One region of the Bradyrhizobium sp. SZCCHNR1098 genome, then DNA from elsewhere that is predicted to be linked to it. Evidence: riboswitches for the same ligand, from Rfam matches in the RefSeq annotation. Region 1 holds a riboswitch; each other region holds the start of a gene.
What was found. A riboswitch is a leader RNA that binds a small molecule or an ion and turns the genes downstream of it on or off. The one in region 1 is predicted to bind S-adenosylmethionine.
Positions count from the first base shown of each region.

Region 2: linked by a shared signal. The riboswitch ahead of QX135_RS12340 (O-succinylhomoserine sulfhydrylase) and the one ahead of QX135_RS10755 (homoserine O-acetyltransferase) in region 1 are both predicted to bind S-adenosylmethionine.
Region 3: linked by a shared signal. The riboswitch ahead of QX135_RS18130 (GNAT family N-acetyltransferase) and the one ahead of QX135_RS10755 (homoserine O-acetyltransferase) in region 1 are both predicted to bind S-adenosylmethionine.

Region 1 is NZ_JAUEXY010000004.1:74,171-79,495, forward strand. Features, by position in the region: gene QX135_RS10740 (S8 family serine peptidase) at 1-971, shown strand, start outside; gene QX135_RS10745 (GIY-YIG nuclease family protein) at 1,641-1,976, opposite strand; gene metW (methionine biosynthesis protein MetW) at 2,042-2,707, opposite strand; gene QX135_RS10755 (homoserine O-acetyltransferase) at 2,711-3,925, opposite strand; SAM riboswitch at 4,017-4,096, opposite strand; gene QX135_RS10760 (chorismate mutase) at 4,295-5,128, shown strand; gene hisC (histidinol-phosphate transaminase) at 5,166-5,325, shown strand, end outside.
Region 2 is NZ_JAUEXY010000004.1:420,891-426,215, forward strand. Features, by position in the region: gene QX135_RS12320 (VOC family protein) at 1-225, shown strand, start outside; gene QX135_RS12325 (SRPBCC family protein) at 237-638, shown strand; gene QX135_RS12330 (MATE family efflux transporter) at 655-2,133, opposite strand; gene QX135_RS12335 (2'-deoxycytidine 5'-triphosphate deaminase) at 2,254-3,360, opposite strand; SAM riboswitch at 3,473-3,552, shown strand; gene QX135_RS12340 (O-succinylhomoserine sulfhydrylase) at 3,629-4,837, shown strand; gene QX135_RS12345 (SGNH/GDSL hydrolase family protein) at 4,925-5,325, opposite strand, start outside.
Region 3 is NZ_JAUEXY010000008.1:61,821-67,145, forward strand. Features, by position in the region: gene QX135_RS18125 (hypothetical protein) at 70-387, shown strand; gene QX135_RS18130 (GNAT family N-acetyltransferase) at 614-1,084, opposite strand; SAM-I-IV-variant riboswitch at 1,130-1,239, opposite strand; gene QX135_RS18135 (energy transducer TonB) at 1,429-1,908, shown strand; gene hyi (hydroxypyruvate isomerase) at 2,052-2,843, opposite strand; gene gcl (glyoxylate carboligase) at 2,889-4,676, opposite strand; gene QX135_RS18150 (adenine deaminase) at 4,846-5,325, opposite strand, start outside.

The DNA.
Region 1 (5,325 bases):
GCGCCGGGATCATCGCCGGCGGACCGATCGGCTCCGGCGGCGGCATTCGCGGCTTCGCTCCGGCGGCCGAAATCCATGTCTGCCGGATCTTCCCGGGCGGCCGGTTCAGCGATCTCGTCTCGGCGCTCGACTACTGCATGGAGAATGGCATCGACGTCGCCAACATGAGTCTGGGCGGCGGCGAGCCGTCGCAGATCATCGAGGAGCGGATCTTGCGGGCCAAGCAGATGGGCCTTGCCTGTATCGTCGCCGCGGGAAACTCGTCGGGGCCGGTCCAGTTTCCGGGCTCGACGCCGCATTGCCTGGCGGTCGCCGCGATGGGCAAATGGGGCGAGTTTCCCGAGGACAGCTTCCACGCCCAGCAGGGGTTGGACGGCTTCCGGAGCGCCGACGGATATTTTCCGGCGAAGTTCAGTTGCTTCGGGCCGGAGATCGACGTCTGCGCGCCGGGCGTCGGCATCGTGTCCTCGCTGCCGGCGGATGGCTTCGGGGCCTGGGACGGCACCTCGATGGCGACGCCGCACGTCACCGGCCTCGCCGCGCTCGTGCTGGCGCATCATCCCGACTTCAAGGGCCAGTTCGCGACACGCGACGCGCGGCGTGTGGAGCGGCTGTTCCAGATCCTGAAGGAGACATCGACGCCGCTGCAGTTCGGCGATCCCAACCGTTCGGGAGCCGGACTGCCGAACGCGATGCGCGCACTCGGCCTGGAAGCGGGCGTGGCCTCCGCGCCCACGGCCGATCCCTCGCTCGACGTTCTCCGTCGCCTGCTGGGACTGGCGCGCGGCGAGGCGCAGAGCGGCGCGACGTCTCCGACGCTGGTGCCGCAGGCGCCCAATGGCAAGCTCAACGGAGCCGGTTCGGTTGCCAGGGGCCCGGCAACGACGACCAGCGAGTGGTCCAGCCCGGCGGTCGGTGATCCCAGTCCGGCGCAGATCCGCGACATCATGCACAAGGTCGGCTTGCTGTAGATCACGGGGCAAGCCGTAGGAACGGCATCAGACGTTGCACGACGGGCAGTTTGCGCATGAGCCTCATGCACGGACTGCCCGTCGTGTTAGTTTGTCGCACGATCGCGGCTTGCGTCGTCGGCCAAATCAAGCGCAGATTTCCGCCCGTCCCGCCTCACTGCAAGAGGGGCGTATCGCGGTCGTCACGAACGCTGAGGTGGGATGCGGTGGGCGTGTCGGATTGCGCGTGGGGCTTCCTCGCGCGGACGAGCAATTCCGGCACGCACGGTCAAGTCGCGCGGTCCTGATACCCCGATGCTGGTATCCAGCGCGATGCGCGCAAGCGCATTGCGCGACACGGTGGCCAAAAAGCCCGGCGCACCGAGGAGAATGCGAAGCAGCCGTTCAACCATCGCGCAGGGAAGGCCGGGTGTTCCGGCTCGTACCTGTGGTTCCTGCCGCCTGCATTTTTTCCGCAGGCGGGCCATGGGTGCGGCCAGCATCCGGCCTTCCCTGCGCCTCTTCGCTATCGGAGGCGATGCATGACGCATAGCTCGGGCGCGAAGGTGCCGCGGGGATGCGCAGCCTTGTCTCAACCGCCATCGGCTCTTTGAAAAGTGAAATCCCGCCACCCCAAGCTCGTCATGGCCGGGCTTGTCCCGGCCATCCACGTCCGTCCTCGTGCGCGCCTCAAGCTGTGATCCTATCGTAGAGATCATCCCAGCTGGGATTGCTCGCAAGGATCATTCCAACCTTCCAGGCGCGCGACCAATGCGTGATGTTGTGCTCCCGTTGGATCGCGCTCTGAATGTCGTCGAAGACTTCAAAGTACACCAATCGCGTCAAGCCATACCGCCTGGTGAAGCCATCAACCAAGCCGGATCGATGCTGAAAGACACGGCGCACGAGATCGCTGGTCACGCCGACATAGAGCGCACCGTTGGGACGATTAGTCATGAAGTACACGTAGCCGCCCGCCATCTCGCCATACTGCAAGACGTGGATGGCCGGGACAAGCCCGGCCATGACGGCCGAGAGAGCGGGCCACAAACTTCAACAAGGCCCCGGGGCTGCGGTCGCCCCCCGTCTCCCTACCGCCCCTTCTCCGCCCTGCTCAGAAGAAACACCCCCTGCTCGCCGAACATGTTCCAGAACCACCAGGGCATGGCGACACGCAAGGGGCGGCCGTAACTATCAAGTGCGACGGCGCGCTCCATCTTGACGCCGATCTCGTCGCAGAGCTGCACGAAGTCCTTGATGGTGCAGAAATGGATGTTCGGCGTGTCGTACCAGGTGAAAGGCAGATTGTCGGTGCGCGGCATGTGGCCGCCGACCAGCAGCTGCAGCCGCAGCCGCCAGAAGCCGAAATTCGGGAAGGTGACGATGGCACGGCGGCCGATGCGCAGGAGATTTTCCAGCACCGTCTTGGGCCGCCGCGTCGCTTGCAGGGTCTGCGACAGGACCACGTAGTCGAACGCATCGTCGGGATAATCGACGAGATCGGTGTCAGCATCGCCCTGCACCACCGCGAGGCCCTTGGCGACACAATGGTTGACGCCCTCGCGCGACAGCTCGATGCCGCGGCCGTCGATGCCGCGGCTCTCGAGCAGCTGCAGCAGGTCACCGTCGCCGCAGCCGATGTCGAGCACCTTGGAGCCGCTCTCGACCATGCCGGCGATCAGGAGATGATCGGGCCGATAGGCCAGCACCTCGCCGCCGGAGAATCCGTTCAGCGGCAGCACACCCTGCATGCTCATGTCTCAGCCTCCCGTCGCGACCTTGAGGCCGCGCGCCTTGCCGGCGGAATCGAGAAAAGCGCTGGCGATCTCGAAGAACTCGGGGACGTCGAGCAGGAACGCGTCGTGCCCCCTGTCGGTCTCGATCTCGGCAAACGACACGCGCGCGCTGGACGCGTTGAGCGCATGCACCAGCGCCCGCGACTCCGAAGTCGGAAACAGCCAGTCGCTGGTGAAGGACACCACGCAAAAGCGCGTCTTGATGCCGCGGAACGCCGCCGCCAGCACGCCATCGTGGTCGCCGGCGATGTCGAAATAGTCCATCGCCCGCGTCAGATAGAGATAGGAGTTGGCGTCGAAGCGCTCGACGAAGGACGAGCCCTGATAGCGCAGATAGCTCTCGACCTGGAAGTCGGCGTCGAACGAGAACGTCGGCAACTCGCGGTCTTGCATGCGGCGGCCGAACTTGCGATGCAGGGCGGCATCCGACAGATAAGTGATATGCGCGGCCATCCGTGCCACCGCGAGGCCGCGATGCGGATGAGTGCCCTTGTCGCCGTAGCGGCCGTGGTCCCAGTCGGGATCGGCCATGACGGCCTGGCGGCCGAGCTCGTGGAAGGCGATGTTCTGTGCCGAGTGCCGCGTCGCGCAGGCGATCGCGAGCGTGGCGAACACGCGCTGCGGATAGGCCACCGTCCATTGCAGCGCCTGCATGCCGCCCATCGAGCCGCCGACCACGGCGAACAGCGTGTCGATGCCGAGATGGTCGATCAGCATCGCCTGCGCCCGCACCATGTCGGGGATGGTGATGATCGGGAAATCGAGCCCCCAGACCTTGCCGGTCGCAGGGTTCAGCGAGGCCGGGCCGGTCGAGCCCATGCAGCCGCCAATCACGTTCGAGCAGATGATGAAATAGCGGCTGGGATCGAGCGGACGGCCGGGGCCGACCAGCGTCTCCCACCAGCCCGGCTTGCCGGTGACCGGATGACGGTTGGCGACGTGCTGGTCGCCGGTCAGCGCGTGGCAGACCAGGACCGCGTTCGACTTGTCGGCGTTGAGCTCGCCATAGGTCTGGTAGGCGATCTGGAACGGCGACAGGTCGACGCCGCAATCGAGCCTGAGCGGCTTGTCGGCACCGAACTGCGCGACCAGCGAGCTCGGATGATCGACCTCGTGCGAGCGCTCTTCGGGCGCAATCGTGCGCAGCGCGGAGGTGGGTTTCGGCGTCAGGCCTGTCATGTCTCTCACCCCGGCCATCCGGCAAGGGCTCCCGAACCACGTGACACATCAGGCCATGAAAAACCCGGCCTGAACTGGGGTTCGGCCGGGATCGATAACGTCCCCGGCCTGTTTAGCGAGTTTTTTAACGTGGCTGCAAGCCGGCCGGCTCAAATGACCACGGAACAGGCAGAAACTAGTCCCGCGGGCGCTCCTCGTCAAGGCAAGCTCGGGTTGACCGCCGATCGGGCGCCCCATGGCTGCAGGTCAGCCAAGCCTAGGCAGCACGAGGTAAACTTGCTGTTGCGCACGTCCCCCGCATCGGAGAGAACGGCATCCGTTCCAGTCCGCCGCGCGTTGACCCGCGGCCTGCGAAGAGTGACCCTGCCCATGTCGACCCCGCCGCCAGCCCCTCCCTCGCTCGCCGATTTGCGCAAGGAGATCGACGCGATCGACGAGCAGGTCCATCAGCTCCTGATGAACAGGGCCGACATCATCGACCGGCTGATCAAGGTCAAGAAGACCCAGGAGGTCGGCTCGGCGTTCCGCCCGGCGCGAGAGGCCGACATGATGCGGCGCCTGGTGCAGCGCCATCGCGGCATCCTGCCGCTCGACACCGTCGAGGGCATCTGGCGCGTGATCGTCTCGACGTTCACTTACGTGCAGGCGCCGTTCTCGGTTCACGCCGACGTGTCGGTCGGCGAATCCGCGATGCGCGATTCCGCCAGGTTCCATTTCGGCTTCGTGGTGCCTTATGTCGCCCATTTCAGCGCCCAGGCCGCCGTCGAAGCCGTGGCGCGCTCGAAGGGCGATCTCGCGCTGGTGTCGACGACCTCGGGGCATACGCCGTGGTGGATCACGCTGGAGCCCGCGGGCGCGCCGAAGATCATCGCGCGGATGCCGTTCATCGAGCGGGCCGACCATCCGGCGGCGCTGCCGGTGTTCGCGATCTCGCGCGTCGCGGACGACGCGCTGGTGCTGGAGGTCGAGACCTGGAGCATCCGCGTCTCCGGCTGGAATGCGCAGGTGTCCCGCGCGCTGTCGCCGCTCGCCGACGTCATCGCGGTGCCCGATACCGCCTTCGACGGCGCGGCGCTGTTGGTGTCGATCGAGTCGCCGTCGAACCTCGACAAGATCAAGGCTGCCCTGATCGCGGCGGGCGCCTCGGTCCGCTCGACGGCCCTCGTCGGCGGCCATGCGAAACGCTATACGGTTCCCAGCTGAGACGCCCCGCGCCAGTGATGATTTTCCGGAGTTGACGATGAACCGCCCCGTGCCGAATCCCGGCATCCTCGAGATTGCGCCCTACACGCCGGGCAAGAGCCCGAAGCCCGAGCCGGGCCGCAAGGTGTTCAAGCTGTCGGCGAACGAGACTCCGTTCGGTCCTTCACCCAAGGCGATCGACGCCTTCAAGAGCGCGG
Region 2 (5,325 bases), 350 kb from region 1:
CCGGCGCTGTGGCTGTATCTCGACAAGGGCGCCAGCAAAGGCGCCGCCCATATCGCGTTCCGCGCCCGGGACCACGCGGCGGTCGCCAGATTCCACAGCGAGGGGCTGAAGGCCGGCGGCAGCGACAATGGCGGCGCCGGGCCGCGCGCGGACTACAGTCCGACCTACTACGCCGCCTTCCTGATCGATCCCGACGGCAACAACATCGAAGCCGTGTGTCCGTGAGGTCCCCGGCCATGGCATCGATTCAGAAGGACATCCCGATCGCAGCCTCCGCAGCCGCCGTCTGGGACGCCGTGCGCGACTTCGGCGCCGTTCATACCCGGCTGGCGCCCGGCTTCGTCGTCGATTGCCAGCTCGACGGCGACGTCCGGATCGTGACCTTCGCCAACGGCAATGTGGCGCGCGAACGCCTCGTCAGTTGCGACGAGGCGCAGCAGCGTCTGGTCTACACGATCGAGAGCGAACGCGTGACGCATCACAACGCGTCCGTGCAGATCATCCCCGACGGCGCGCAGGGTTGCCGGATGCTCTGGATCACCGACGTGCTGCCGCACGCCATCGCGCCCTATATCGAGCAGCAGATGGCGCTCGGCACGCGCGCGATGCAGGACGCCATAGGCGGGCTGGGCGCCTAGACGAGCCGAGCAGCCGTCAGCCGACATGCGGAGATGGCGGGATCTGCGCCCCCGAGCCGAGCTCGACCGCCAGCACGGCCGGGCGCAGCTCCAGCGCTGCGGCCGGCTTCGGGCCCCAGCGGGTGAGCATGACGGTGGCGAGCGTCAGCACTCCGAGCAGGACCATCGAGGACGCCGCCAGCATGAAGAAGTCGCCCTCGGTCGCGGCATGGCTCAGCAGATAGCTACCGCCTGCGGCGATGAAGACGAGCCGCACCGTCTGTGCCAACACCGGACCGATCACCCTGGCCGCGCCCTGTGAGGAGAAGTACATCGAGATCGCCAGGCCGATGAAGGCATACATTGGCGCTGCGACCTGCAGATAGTGCCGGCCGGCGCTGCGCGCGCTCTCGTCCTGGGTGAAGATGTCGACCCACAATTGCGGGACGATCGCGATCAGCGTCGACAGCGCACCCACCGACGCGAAAGAGACCAGCCCCGCCGTCCAGGCGATCCGGCGGGCACGCGCGATTCTTTCCGCACCGATCGCCATGCCGACCATCGGCACCGAGGCCATGCCGACGGAGAACGCGACAGTGGTCACCATGAATTCGAGCCGTGCGCCGATGCCGTAGCCGGCCAGCACGGCGGTGCCGAACGATGCCAGCATGTGCGTGAAGATCGCGATCGACAGCACGGATTGCAGCGGCGAGAAGCAGGCGATGGCGCCGACCTTGAGGATGTCGGCGAACATCGCGCGGCTGATCTTCAGGCCCCGCAGCTTCGGCCGCACGCGCGCGCGGCCGGAGAACAGGTACCAGCCCATCACCGAGATGCTGACGCAGAAAGCCAGCAGCGCGCCGGCGGCGACGCCGCGCATGCCGAGCCCGAGGACCAGGCTGAGCGTGCCGCCCAATACGATCTGCAGCAGCGCCGAACTGAGGATCATGAACGACGGCAGCTTCATGTTGCCGGTGCCGCGCAGGATGCCGGCCATCGAGTTCATCAGCCAGGGCAGGATGGCGCCGCCGAAGAAGATCTGCAGATAGGCTGTGGCATGGCTCAGCACCGCGCCGCGGCCGCCGAGCACCTCCAGCAAAGCGGGACCGAACACCAGCATGCCGACCATGAAGGTCGCGCCGAACAACAGCGCAATCAGCAGCGCGTGCGTGGCGAGGGTCGAGGCCCGTTCGGTGTCGCCGGCGCCGAGCGCCCGCGCGATCGCCGAGGCCACGCCGCCGCCCATGGCGCCGCCGGACATCGTCATGGTCAGGATCACCAGCGGGAACACTAGTGCCATCGCCGCCAGCGCCTCGATACCGAGCCGGCCGATATAGGAGGTCTCGGCGATGACGACGCAGGTGCCTGCCGTGTTCGCGATGATGTTGGGCCAGGCCAGCGACAGCAGGGTGCGCAGAATGGGTCCGTCGACGAGCGCATTCCGAACCGGCTTCGCGATGGGCGGCAACGTACGCCCCTCGCCGACCGGACTGTCGGCCAAGCCGATCTCGGACATGCTCGCTCCCCGTTTGGCCGCGCCATCTGGCGGGACCTTTGTCGTTCCTCCTAGCACACCGCCGGGCCGCGCCCCGTGCAGCGGGCGCATTGGGGGTGCGCGGTCAGCGCGCAGCCGGGCCTAGAGGCGGAAGTGCTTGGAGAGCTTCAGGCCCTGGGCCTGGTAGTTGGAGCCGATGCGGCTGCCATACATCGCGTTCGGCCGGGCCAGCATCTTCTCATAGACGAGGCGGCCGACGATCTGACCGTGCTCGAGGATGAACGGCACCTCGCGCGAGCGCACCTCGAGCACCGCGCGCGAGCCCTGCCCGCCGGCGCCGGCATAGCCGAAGCCGGGATCGAAGAAGCCGGCATAGTGGACACGGAATTCGCCCACGAGCGGATCGAACGGCACCATCTCGGCGGCGTAGTCCGGCGGCACCTGCACGGCCTCCTTCGAAGCCAGGATGTAGAACTCGCCGGGATCGAGAATGAGGCTGCCGTCGGGGCGCGCCTTGATCGGCTCCCAGAACTCCTCCACAGCATAGCCGGCGCGGCGGTCGACGTCGACGACGCCGGTATGGCGCTTGGCGCGATAGCCCACATAGCCGTTGGCATTGCTGCCGGACAGGTCGACGGAAAGAGCGACGCCGCCGACGAGATCCGCATCATCGCGATCCACCAGCCGCTCGGCCTGATGCAGCGCGATCAGTTCGTCCTCCGACAGAACCGCGTCGCGGTAGCGGAAGCGGACCTGGGACAGGCGCGAGCCTTCGCGCAGCAAAACGGGAAACGTCTTCGGGCTGATCTCGGCGTAGAGCGGACCGTGATAGCCGGCTCCGATCATGTCGAACCGTCGCGTGCCGTCGGCGATCACGCGGGTGAACACGTCGAGCCGCCCGGTCGAGCTCTTCGGATTGGCGGCCGCGACGATGTCCTTCGGCAGCGCGAGACTCTCCAAGAGCGGCACGATGTAGACGCAGTTGGTCTCCAGCACTGCGCCGTCGGCGAGCGCGAATTCGTGCAGCTTCAACTCGTCGATACGCTCGGCGACCGTCGCGCCCGGCCCGGGCAGAAAGCTTGCCCGCACGCGATAGGCGATGTCGCCGAGCCGCAGGTCCAGGCTCGCCGGCTGGATCTGGCTTTCGACAAAATCGTATGCGGGGATGATCAGGCCAGCCTCCGCCATCGCCACGATCATGCGATCGGGGAGGATGCCGTGGGCGTCGGGGCTGAGCGAAAACGGCAAGACCTGATCCTTTGCAGGCGCCGGAACGGCGGCTTATCGAGCCTATATAGGGTCTTTTTACCGGTTATCCGATGGCTGGCTTGACGGAAAGGCCGGTTGCGACTATGAGCACGACTTATCCCGTGGTGATTTGAGCCGGCCGGCTTGCAGCCACGTTAAATAAGTCGCTAAACAGGCCGGGGACGATTGTGATCCCGGCCGTGAGGAGTTTTCCCAGGCCGGTTTTTTTGTGCCCATCGCTGGAGGCGGTGGTCACGATGGAGGTCACATGTCGAAGTCCCCCGCGAAGGCCCCGGCGTCGTTCGCCCGCTATCGTCCTGAAACCCGCCTGGTGCATTCCGGCACCTTGCGTTCCGAATTCGGCGAGACCGCCGAGGCGCTCTATCTGACGCAAGGCTTCGTCTACGCCACCGCCGAGGAGTGCGAGGCGCGCTTCAAGGGCGAGGATCCCGGCTTCATCTATTCGCGCTTCTCCAACCCGACCACGGCAATGTTCGAGCGCCGCATGATCGAGCTCGAGGGCGCCGAGGCCTGCCGCTCGGCCGCAACCGGCATGGCCGCAGTCACCACGGCAATCCTCGCTCCCCTCCGTGCCGGCGATCACGTCGTCGCCGCCAAGGCGCTGTTCGGCTCGTGCCGCTACGTCGTCGAAGATCTCTTGCCGCGCTACGGCATCGAATCGACCCTGGTCGATGGGCTCGACCTCGACCAATGGCAGAAGGCGGTCAGGCCGAACACCAAGTCGTTCTTCCTGGAGAGCCCGACCAATCCGACGCTCGACGTGATGGACATTCCCGCGATCGCCGAGATCGCGCACGCCCGTGGCGCGCGACTGATCGTCGACAACGTGTTCGCGACCCCGATCTGGCAGAGCCCGCTCGCGCTCGGCGCCGACGTCGTGGTGTATTCCGCGACCAAGCACATCGATGGCCAGGGCCGCTGCCTCGGCGGCGTGATCCTGTCGTCGGAGGCGTTCATCGCCGAGCACATCCACAATTTCATGCGCCAGACCGGTCCGTCGATCTCGCCGTTCAACGCCTGGGTCCTGCTCAAGGGCCTGGAGACCTTGGCGGTGCGCGTGCGCGCGCAGACCGAGACGGCGGCGAAGGTGGCCGACTTTCTCGCGGCGCATCCGAAGATCTCGCGGCTGATCTATCCCGGTCGCGAGGACCATCCGCAGGCGGCGACCGTGCGCAAGCAGATGCGCGCCGGCTCGACGCTGGTCGGCTTCGAGGTGAAGGGCGGCAAGGCCGGCGCGTTCCGCACGCTCAACGGCTTGAAGCTCGCGCGCATCTCCAACAATCTCGGCGACGCCAAGACGCTGGTCACGCATCCGGCGACGACGACGCACCAGCGGCTGACGCCGGAGGCGCGCGCCGAGCTCGGCATCAGCGAGGGCTTCATCCGCTTCTCCGCCGGGCTCGAGCATGCCGACGATCTGATCGAGGATCTGGATGCGGCCCTGAGGGCCGCGTAGCGAATGGCCGCATAGAGAATGGCGAATAGGGCGTACCGATTGCATCCTATTCGCTACTCGCTACTCGCTATTCCCTACTCGCCACTCTCACATCGGCCGATAGGTCAGCACGTTGGCCGGCGTGTTGATGCCGAGCTTGACCTGGCCGACCGAGCGGATGATGTCGTCGCCGAGCAGCTGGGCGAAGCAGGCGTAGCCCCAATCGCTCATGTGCAGACCGTCCGAGATCACGAACTCGTTGATCGGGATCGCCTGCCGCTCGTGCCAGTCGCGCATCACCTCGAAGCGGGGGAAGATGCCGGCGTGATGCAGCTCGGCGATACGCCCGAGCAGCTTGTTCATGCGGCTGGCGTTCTCCGAGCGCTCGTTGACGCGCGGCGAATATTGCAGGTCGACCAGCACGACATCGGAGGCCGCCGCCTGGATCTTGGCGACGCCGTCATCGACCAGCTTGGCGGTCTCGGCGGGATCGAGATCGCGCAGCACGG
Region 3 (5,325 bases), on a different contig from region 1:
GACCAAGGCCCTCAATGGCTGCATTTGACCCATTGCGATCATCGCGGACTGCGGGCAAGGAAGGTTGCAGTGAACGAGGCGATGCTCGGACGCCTATCCGCGCGCGGTAGGGGAAATGAGATGGCGCAAGAAATTATTGCGGCAGCGGGCAATACGGAAGTCCCAGCGTATCTCACGCTTGTTGAACTCGGATATTCGGTCGACCGCCTCGATAAGGGCGGTGAAGAGCACTGGATCGCGAAGAAAGGGACGCTTGAGCTTGTTGCCGATGGCCCGCTAGAACTTCTCGGCCTCTGTCTCTTGAGAAGCGAACGTGGAGCACGCTGGCAGGCAGCCGATAGCGAGATCGACGGGTTCTTGAAACGATTTTACCCGTTGGATAGATGACCGGGATCGCCATCATGTCGTTTAGCGATGTCCGGTTATGTGAAGGGTTTCGGATGCCGGCCGCATGATTGACGGCGCGGCATATTCGGGCGGCCGGCGTCCGAAACCCTCCAAGGGAGGAAACCGCGCATGTTGAGCGGGGTGGCGCGGCAAGCGCTATGGGGATTTGAGCAATCTAAAAGCAGACTTGATCATCTATTCCTTGTCGGCACATCGCCCTCGACCATCATTTCGTCAGCCATCTCTCGAAGTACAAATTGATCGGGTTGGAAACGTAAGCGCCATACGCTGGGCACGGAACGAACCCCTTCGCCCGATAGAGCCTCTGGGCATCGGGAAGAAATTCCGTGGTTTCCAGCCGCAGAACCGGCAGCTTGGCGGTCAGGGCCGCTTCCACGACGCGCGTCAAGAGCCTGCTGCCTATTCCAGTTGCACGAACCTCGGTGACGACATACATGCGCTTCACCTCCCCGGTACCATCAGCGAACACCTGCAGCCCCGCACAGCCAACGGCTTGTCCGGCAATCCGCGCGATAAACATTTGCGTGTCGTCGTGCGCTAGCCGATCAATTGGAGAGCCGTGATTCCTTTCCACCCCGCAGACCTTGTTTAAGAAATCGTCCAGCGCGGTTACGAGGTTAATCAGGTCCTGGGACCTTGCATCGGCCGGCTCAATTTCGATTCTATCGACAGTCATTCTCGTCCCCTTCTTCGAAGAGAGGAGCGCATGACGCCGTGGTGGCTTGTCCCGTTTAGTTGCCGGACCGGCCACATCTTCTTCCGAAGGAAGAAAGCCACCTTGCTCGGGGAGCAGGTTGGCGCTGGGCGTCGGCCCAACTCTTGATGTTGGAGTTGACGATAGCTGGCACGATCGAGCTTGGCAAGCACGCCCCAGTTTGAGGAACAACGCGCGGCCGCTCCTGGCCCAACGCGGACCTTTTCAGCCGACGCTGGCGACGTACGGGACGGGCGCTTCGCGCAACTGCGCCATACCGGCAATTTTTGGTTGTGAATTATCTTCGCGTGTGATGGAATCCGCTTATGAACGCGAGAATTCCTTCGCTGGCCGGTGTGTTCGTACTGCTACTGGCTTCGGCGTCTTTCTCATATGCGCAAACGGAAAGTGTCGGCGCTCAGGCAAGCGCTCGCGAAGCGTGGAAAAAGAAGATTGTAATACTATTAGTGAGCAAGAGAACGTTTCCGCCAGGGGCGGCCGGTCAAAGTGGCACGGCCAAGGTCAAGTTTGTCATTGATCGGCAGGGGAAACTGATTTCCAGAGAACTGGTGGAAAGCGCCGGCTCCGAGTTACTCGATACGGCGGCCCTAAGTATGATTGAGCGAGCGGAACCATTTCCGGAGCCGCCCGCAGAGATGAGCGACGATAGCTTCACCTTTACGGTACCCATCAACTTTGCCAACAGGAAGCAGTTGCCTTGGGCAGGCGGACAATGGCCTGCTGAGTGGGTCGACGAGCAGAAGAAGATTGACACAAAAATTCACGGCATCTGTCGTGGCTGCTAAGGCGTGAGTGAAACTCACGCGCAACAACATTGAAGCTGCGCCATCCTGTAGCGCTCGATGCAATCCATAAGCCTCGCGTGAAGAGACAGGAGCGGCGGCATCTTCCTCGGCAGCAAACCCGGGCTGAATGGCACGTAGTAAACTCAGCTCGCGGGAACGATCGCGCGATCGGTCAGCCAGCCCAGCCCGTCCACCGTCGTCGTCTGCGGCTTGTACTCACAACCGATCCAGCCGCGATAGCCGATCGCATCCAGATGCCGGAACAGGAACGCATAGTTGATCTCGCCGGTGCCGGGCTCGTGGCGGCCCGGATTGTCGGCGAGCTGGATGTGCGCGATGCGGGCGAGATGCTTCTGCATGGTGCGGGCGAGATCGCCCTCCATGATCTGCATGTGGTAAATGTCGTACTGGAGGAACAGATTGTCGGACTCGACCTCCGAGATCAGCTGAAGCGCTTGTGCCGTGCGGTTGAGGACAAAGCCGGGAATGTCGAGCGTGTTGATCGGCTCGATCAAGAGCTTGATCCCCTGCGCTTTCAGCGCGGTTGCGGCAAAGCGCAGGTTGCGGACCAGCACCTGGTTGAGCTCGCGCGGGTCGGCATCATCAGGCGCTATCCCGACGAGGCAGTTGACCTGGCGGCAGTCGAGCGCCCGCGCGTATTCGATGGCGCGACGAACGCCGTCGCGGAATTCGTCGACGCGATCCGGCAGGATCGCGATGCCGCGCTCGCCCGCGGCCCAGTTGCCGGCGGGCAGATTGTGCAGCACCTGCGTCAGCCCGTGACGCGTCAGCTGCTCGCTCAGCTCCGCCTTGTCGAAGTCGTACGGGAAGAGATACTCGACACCGCTGAAGCCGGCCGCCTTGGCAGCCGCGAAGCGCTCGATGAACGGGAGCTCGTTGAAGAGCATGGTGAGATTGGCAGCAAAGCGCGGCATGTCATGGTCCTCGAATTGGTCCTCGAATGAGAGCGGTTGCTGCGATCAGGCCGGCAGCAAGGTGCGCGGCGGCTCGGCCGGGGTGTCGTCCACCGGCAGGTCGAGCACCTCCTCGAACTCCACGACGTTGTCGATCTCGGTACCCATCGCGATGTTGGTGACGCGTTCGAGCACGAACTCGACCACGACAGGCACCTGGTATTCCGCCATCCATTCGCGCGCGGTCGCGAACGCAGCCTGCGCCTGGCGAGGGTCGGTGACGCGGATCGCCTTGCAGCCGAGGCCCTGCGCGACCGCGACGTGGTCGACGCCATAGCCGCCGACCTCCGGCGCATTGATGTTCTCGAACGACAGCTGGACCTGATAGTCCATCGAGAAGCCGCGCTGCGCCTGCCGTATGAGGCCGAGATAGGCGTTGTTCACGACGACATGGATGTAAGGCAGGTTGAACTGGGCGCCGACCGCGAGCTCCTCGATCAGGAACTGGAAATCATAGTCGCCCGAGAGCGCGACGATCTCACGCTTCGGATCCGCGACGCGCACGCCGAGCGCGGCCGGCAAGGTCCAGCCGAGCGGCCCCGCCTGCCCCGCATTGATCCAGTTGCGCGGGCGGTGGACGCTGAGGAACTGGGCGCCGCCGATCTGCGACAGGCCGATGACGCTGATGTAGCAGGTGTCGCGACCGAACGCCTTGTTCATCTCGTGATAGACGCGTTGCGGCTTGATCGGCACCTGGTCGAAATCGCTGCGCCGGAGCATGGTCCGCTTGCGGTCCTGGCACGCCGCGGGCCAGGCCTGCCGCTCGCGCAGTTTGCCCGCCTTGCGCCATTCGCGCGCGACGCTGAGGAACATCTCCAGCGCCGCCTTTGCATCCGAGACGATGCCGAGCTCGGGATTGAACACGCGGCCGATCTGGGTCGGCTCGATGTCGACATGCACGAAGGTGCGCCCTTTCGTGTAGGTCTCGATCGATCCGGTGTGGCGGTTGGCCCAGCGGTTGCCGATGCCGAGGACGAAATCGGACTCGAGGAAGTTGGCATTGCCGTAGCGATGGCTGGTCTGCAGGCCGACCATGCCGGCCATCAGCAAATGATCGTCGGGAATGGCGCCCCAACCCATCAGGGTCGGCACGACAGGCACGTTGACGGTCTCGGCGAAGGCGACCAGCAGGTCGCTGGCATCGGCATTGATGACGCCGCCGCCGGCGACGATCAGCGGGCGCTCGGCGGCGTTGAGCATCTCAAGCGCCTTCTCGATCTGCTTGCGGGTTGCGGCGGGCTTGTAGACCGGCAGCGGCGCATAGGTCTCGTCGTCGAACTCGATCTCGGCGAGCTGCACGTCGAGCGGCAGGTCGATCAGCACCGGTCCCGGGCGGCCCGAGCGCATGATGTGGAAGGCCTGGCTGAACACGCGCGGTACCAGCCCCGGCTCGCGCACCGTCACTGCCCATTTGGTGACGGGCTTGGCGATCTGCTCGATGTCGACGGCCTGGAAATCCTCCTTGTAGAGCCGCGCGCGTGGCGCCTGGCCGGTGATGCAGAGGATCGGAATCGAATCCGCGATGGCCGCGTAGAGCCCGGTGATCATGTCGGTGCCGGCGGGGCCTGAGGTTCCAATGCACACGCCGATATTGCCGGCCTTGGCGCGGGTGTAGCCCTCGGCCATGTGCGAGGCGCCCTCGACGTGGCGGGCGAGAATGTGGCGGATCGAGCCGCGCCGCTGCAGCGCGGAATAGAGCGGGTTGATTGCAGCTCCGGGAACGCCGAAGGCGCAGGTGACGCCTTCCTTCTCCAAGATACGCACCGCAGCATCGATCGCCCGCATCTTCGCCATCTCGCGCCTCCCTCTGGTTGATGCGCGAGCTTCGCTGCTGGCAGCTACGATCTCAATTCACTCGTCGATTTTTCCCACGATGCGGCACGCTCGGCAAAACACCGGCGGCCTCAGTTAGTTAGGACAGAAGTCAGCTGACATGTCCTAACAGGATGAGGCCTCGCGCACGCTATTCGAACAGCGGCGCAAGCTCCATCTGCGGCACCAGCACGAGGCCCTTGTCGGTGATACGAATTTCCGGAATGACCGATAGCGGAATCAAATTGAAGCCCATGTAGGGAATGGTGCAGCCGGCCTCGGCCCACTCGGTCTTGAGCAGCTTCACCTCCTCGGCGACCTCGGTGACACGCTTGTCCGACAACAGGCCGGCGATCGGCAACGGAACCATCGCCCGCACCTTGCCGTCGGCCACGACGCAGACGCCGCCCTGCTGCGCGCCGATCGCGGCGACGGCGGCCTGCATGTCGGCCTCGTTGGTGCCGGCGACGATGATGTTGTGGCTGTCATGGCCGACGCTGGAGGCGACGGCGCCGCGCTTGAGGCCAAAATCCTTGAGGAGGCCATGCGCGACATTGCCGGCCGATTTGCCGTGGCGCTCGATCACGGCGACGAAGCAGAGACCATAGCGCGCAAACAGCGTCTCCCAATC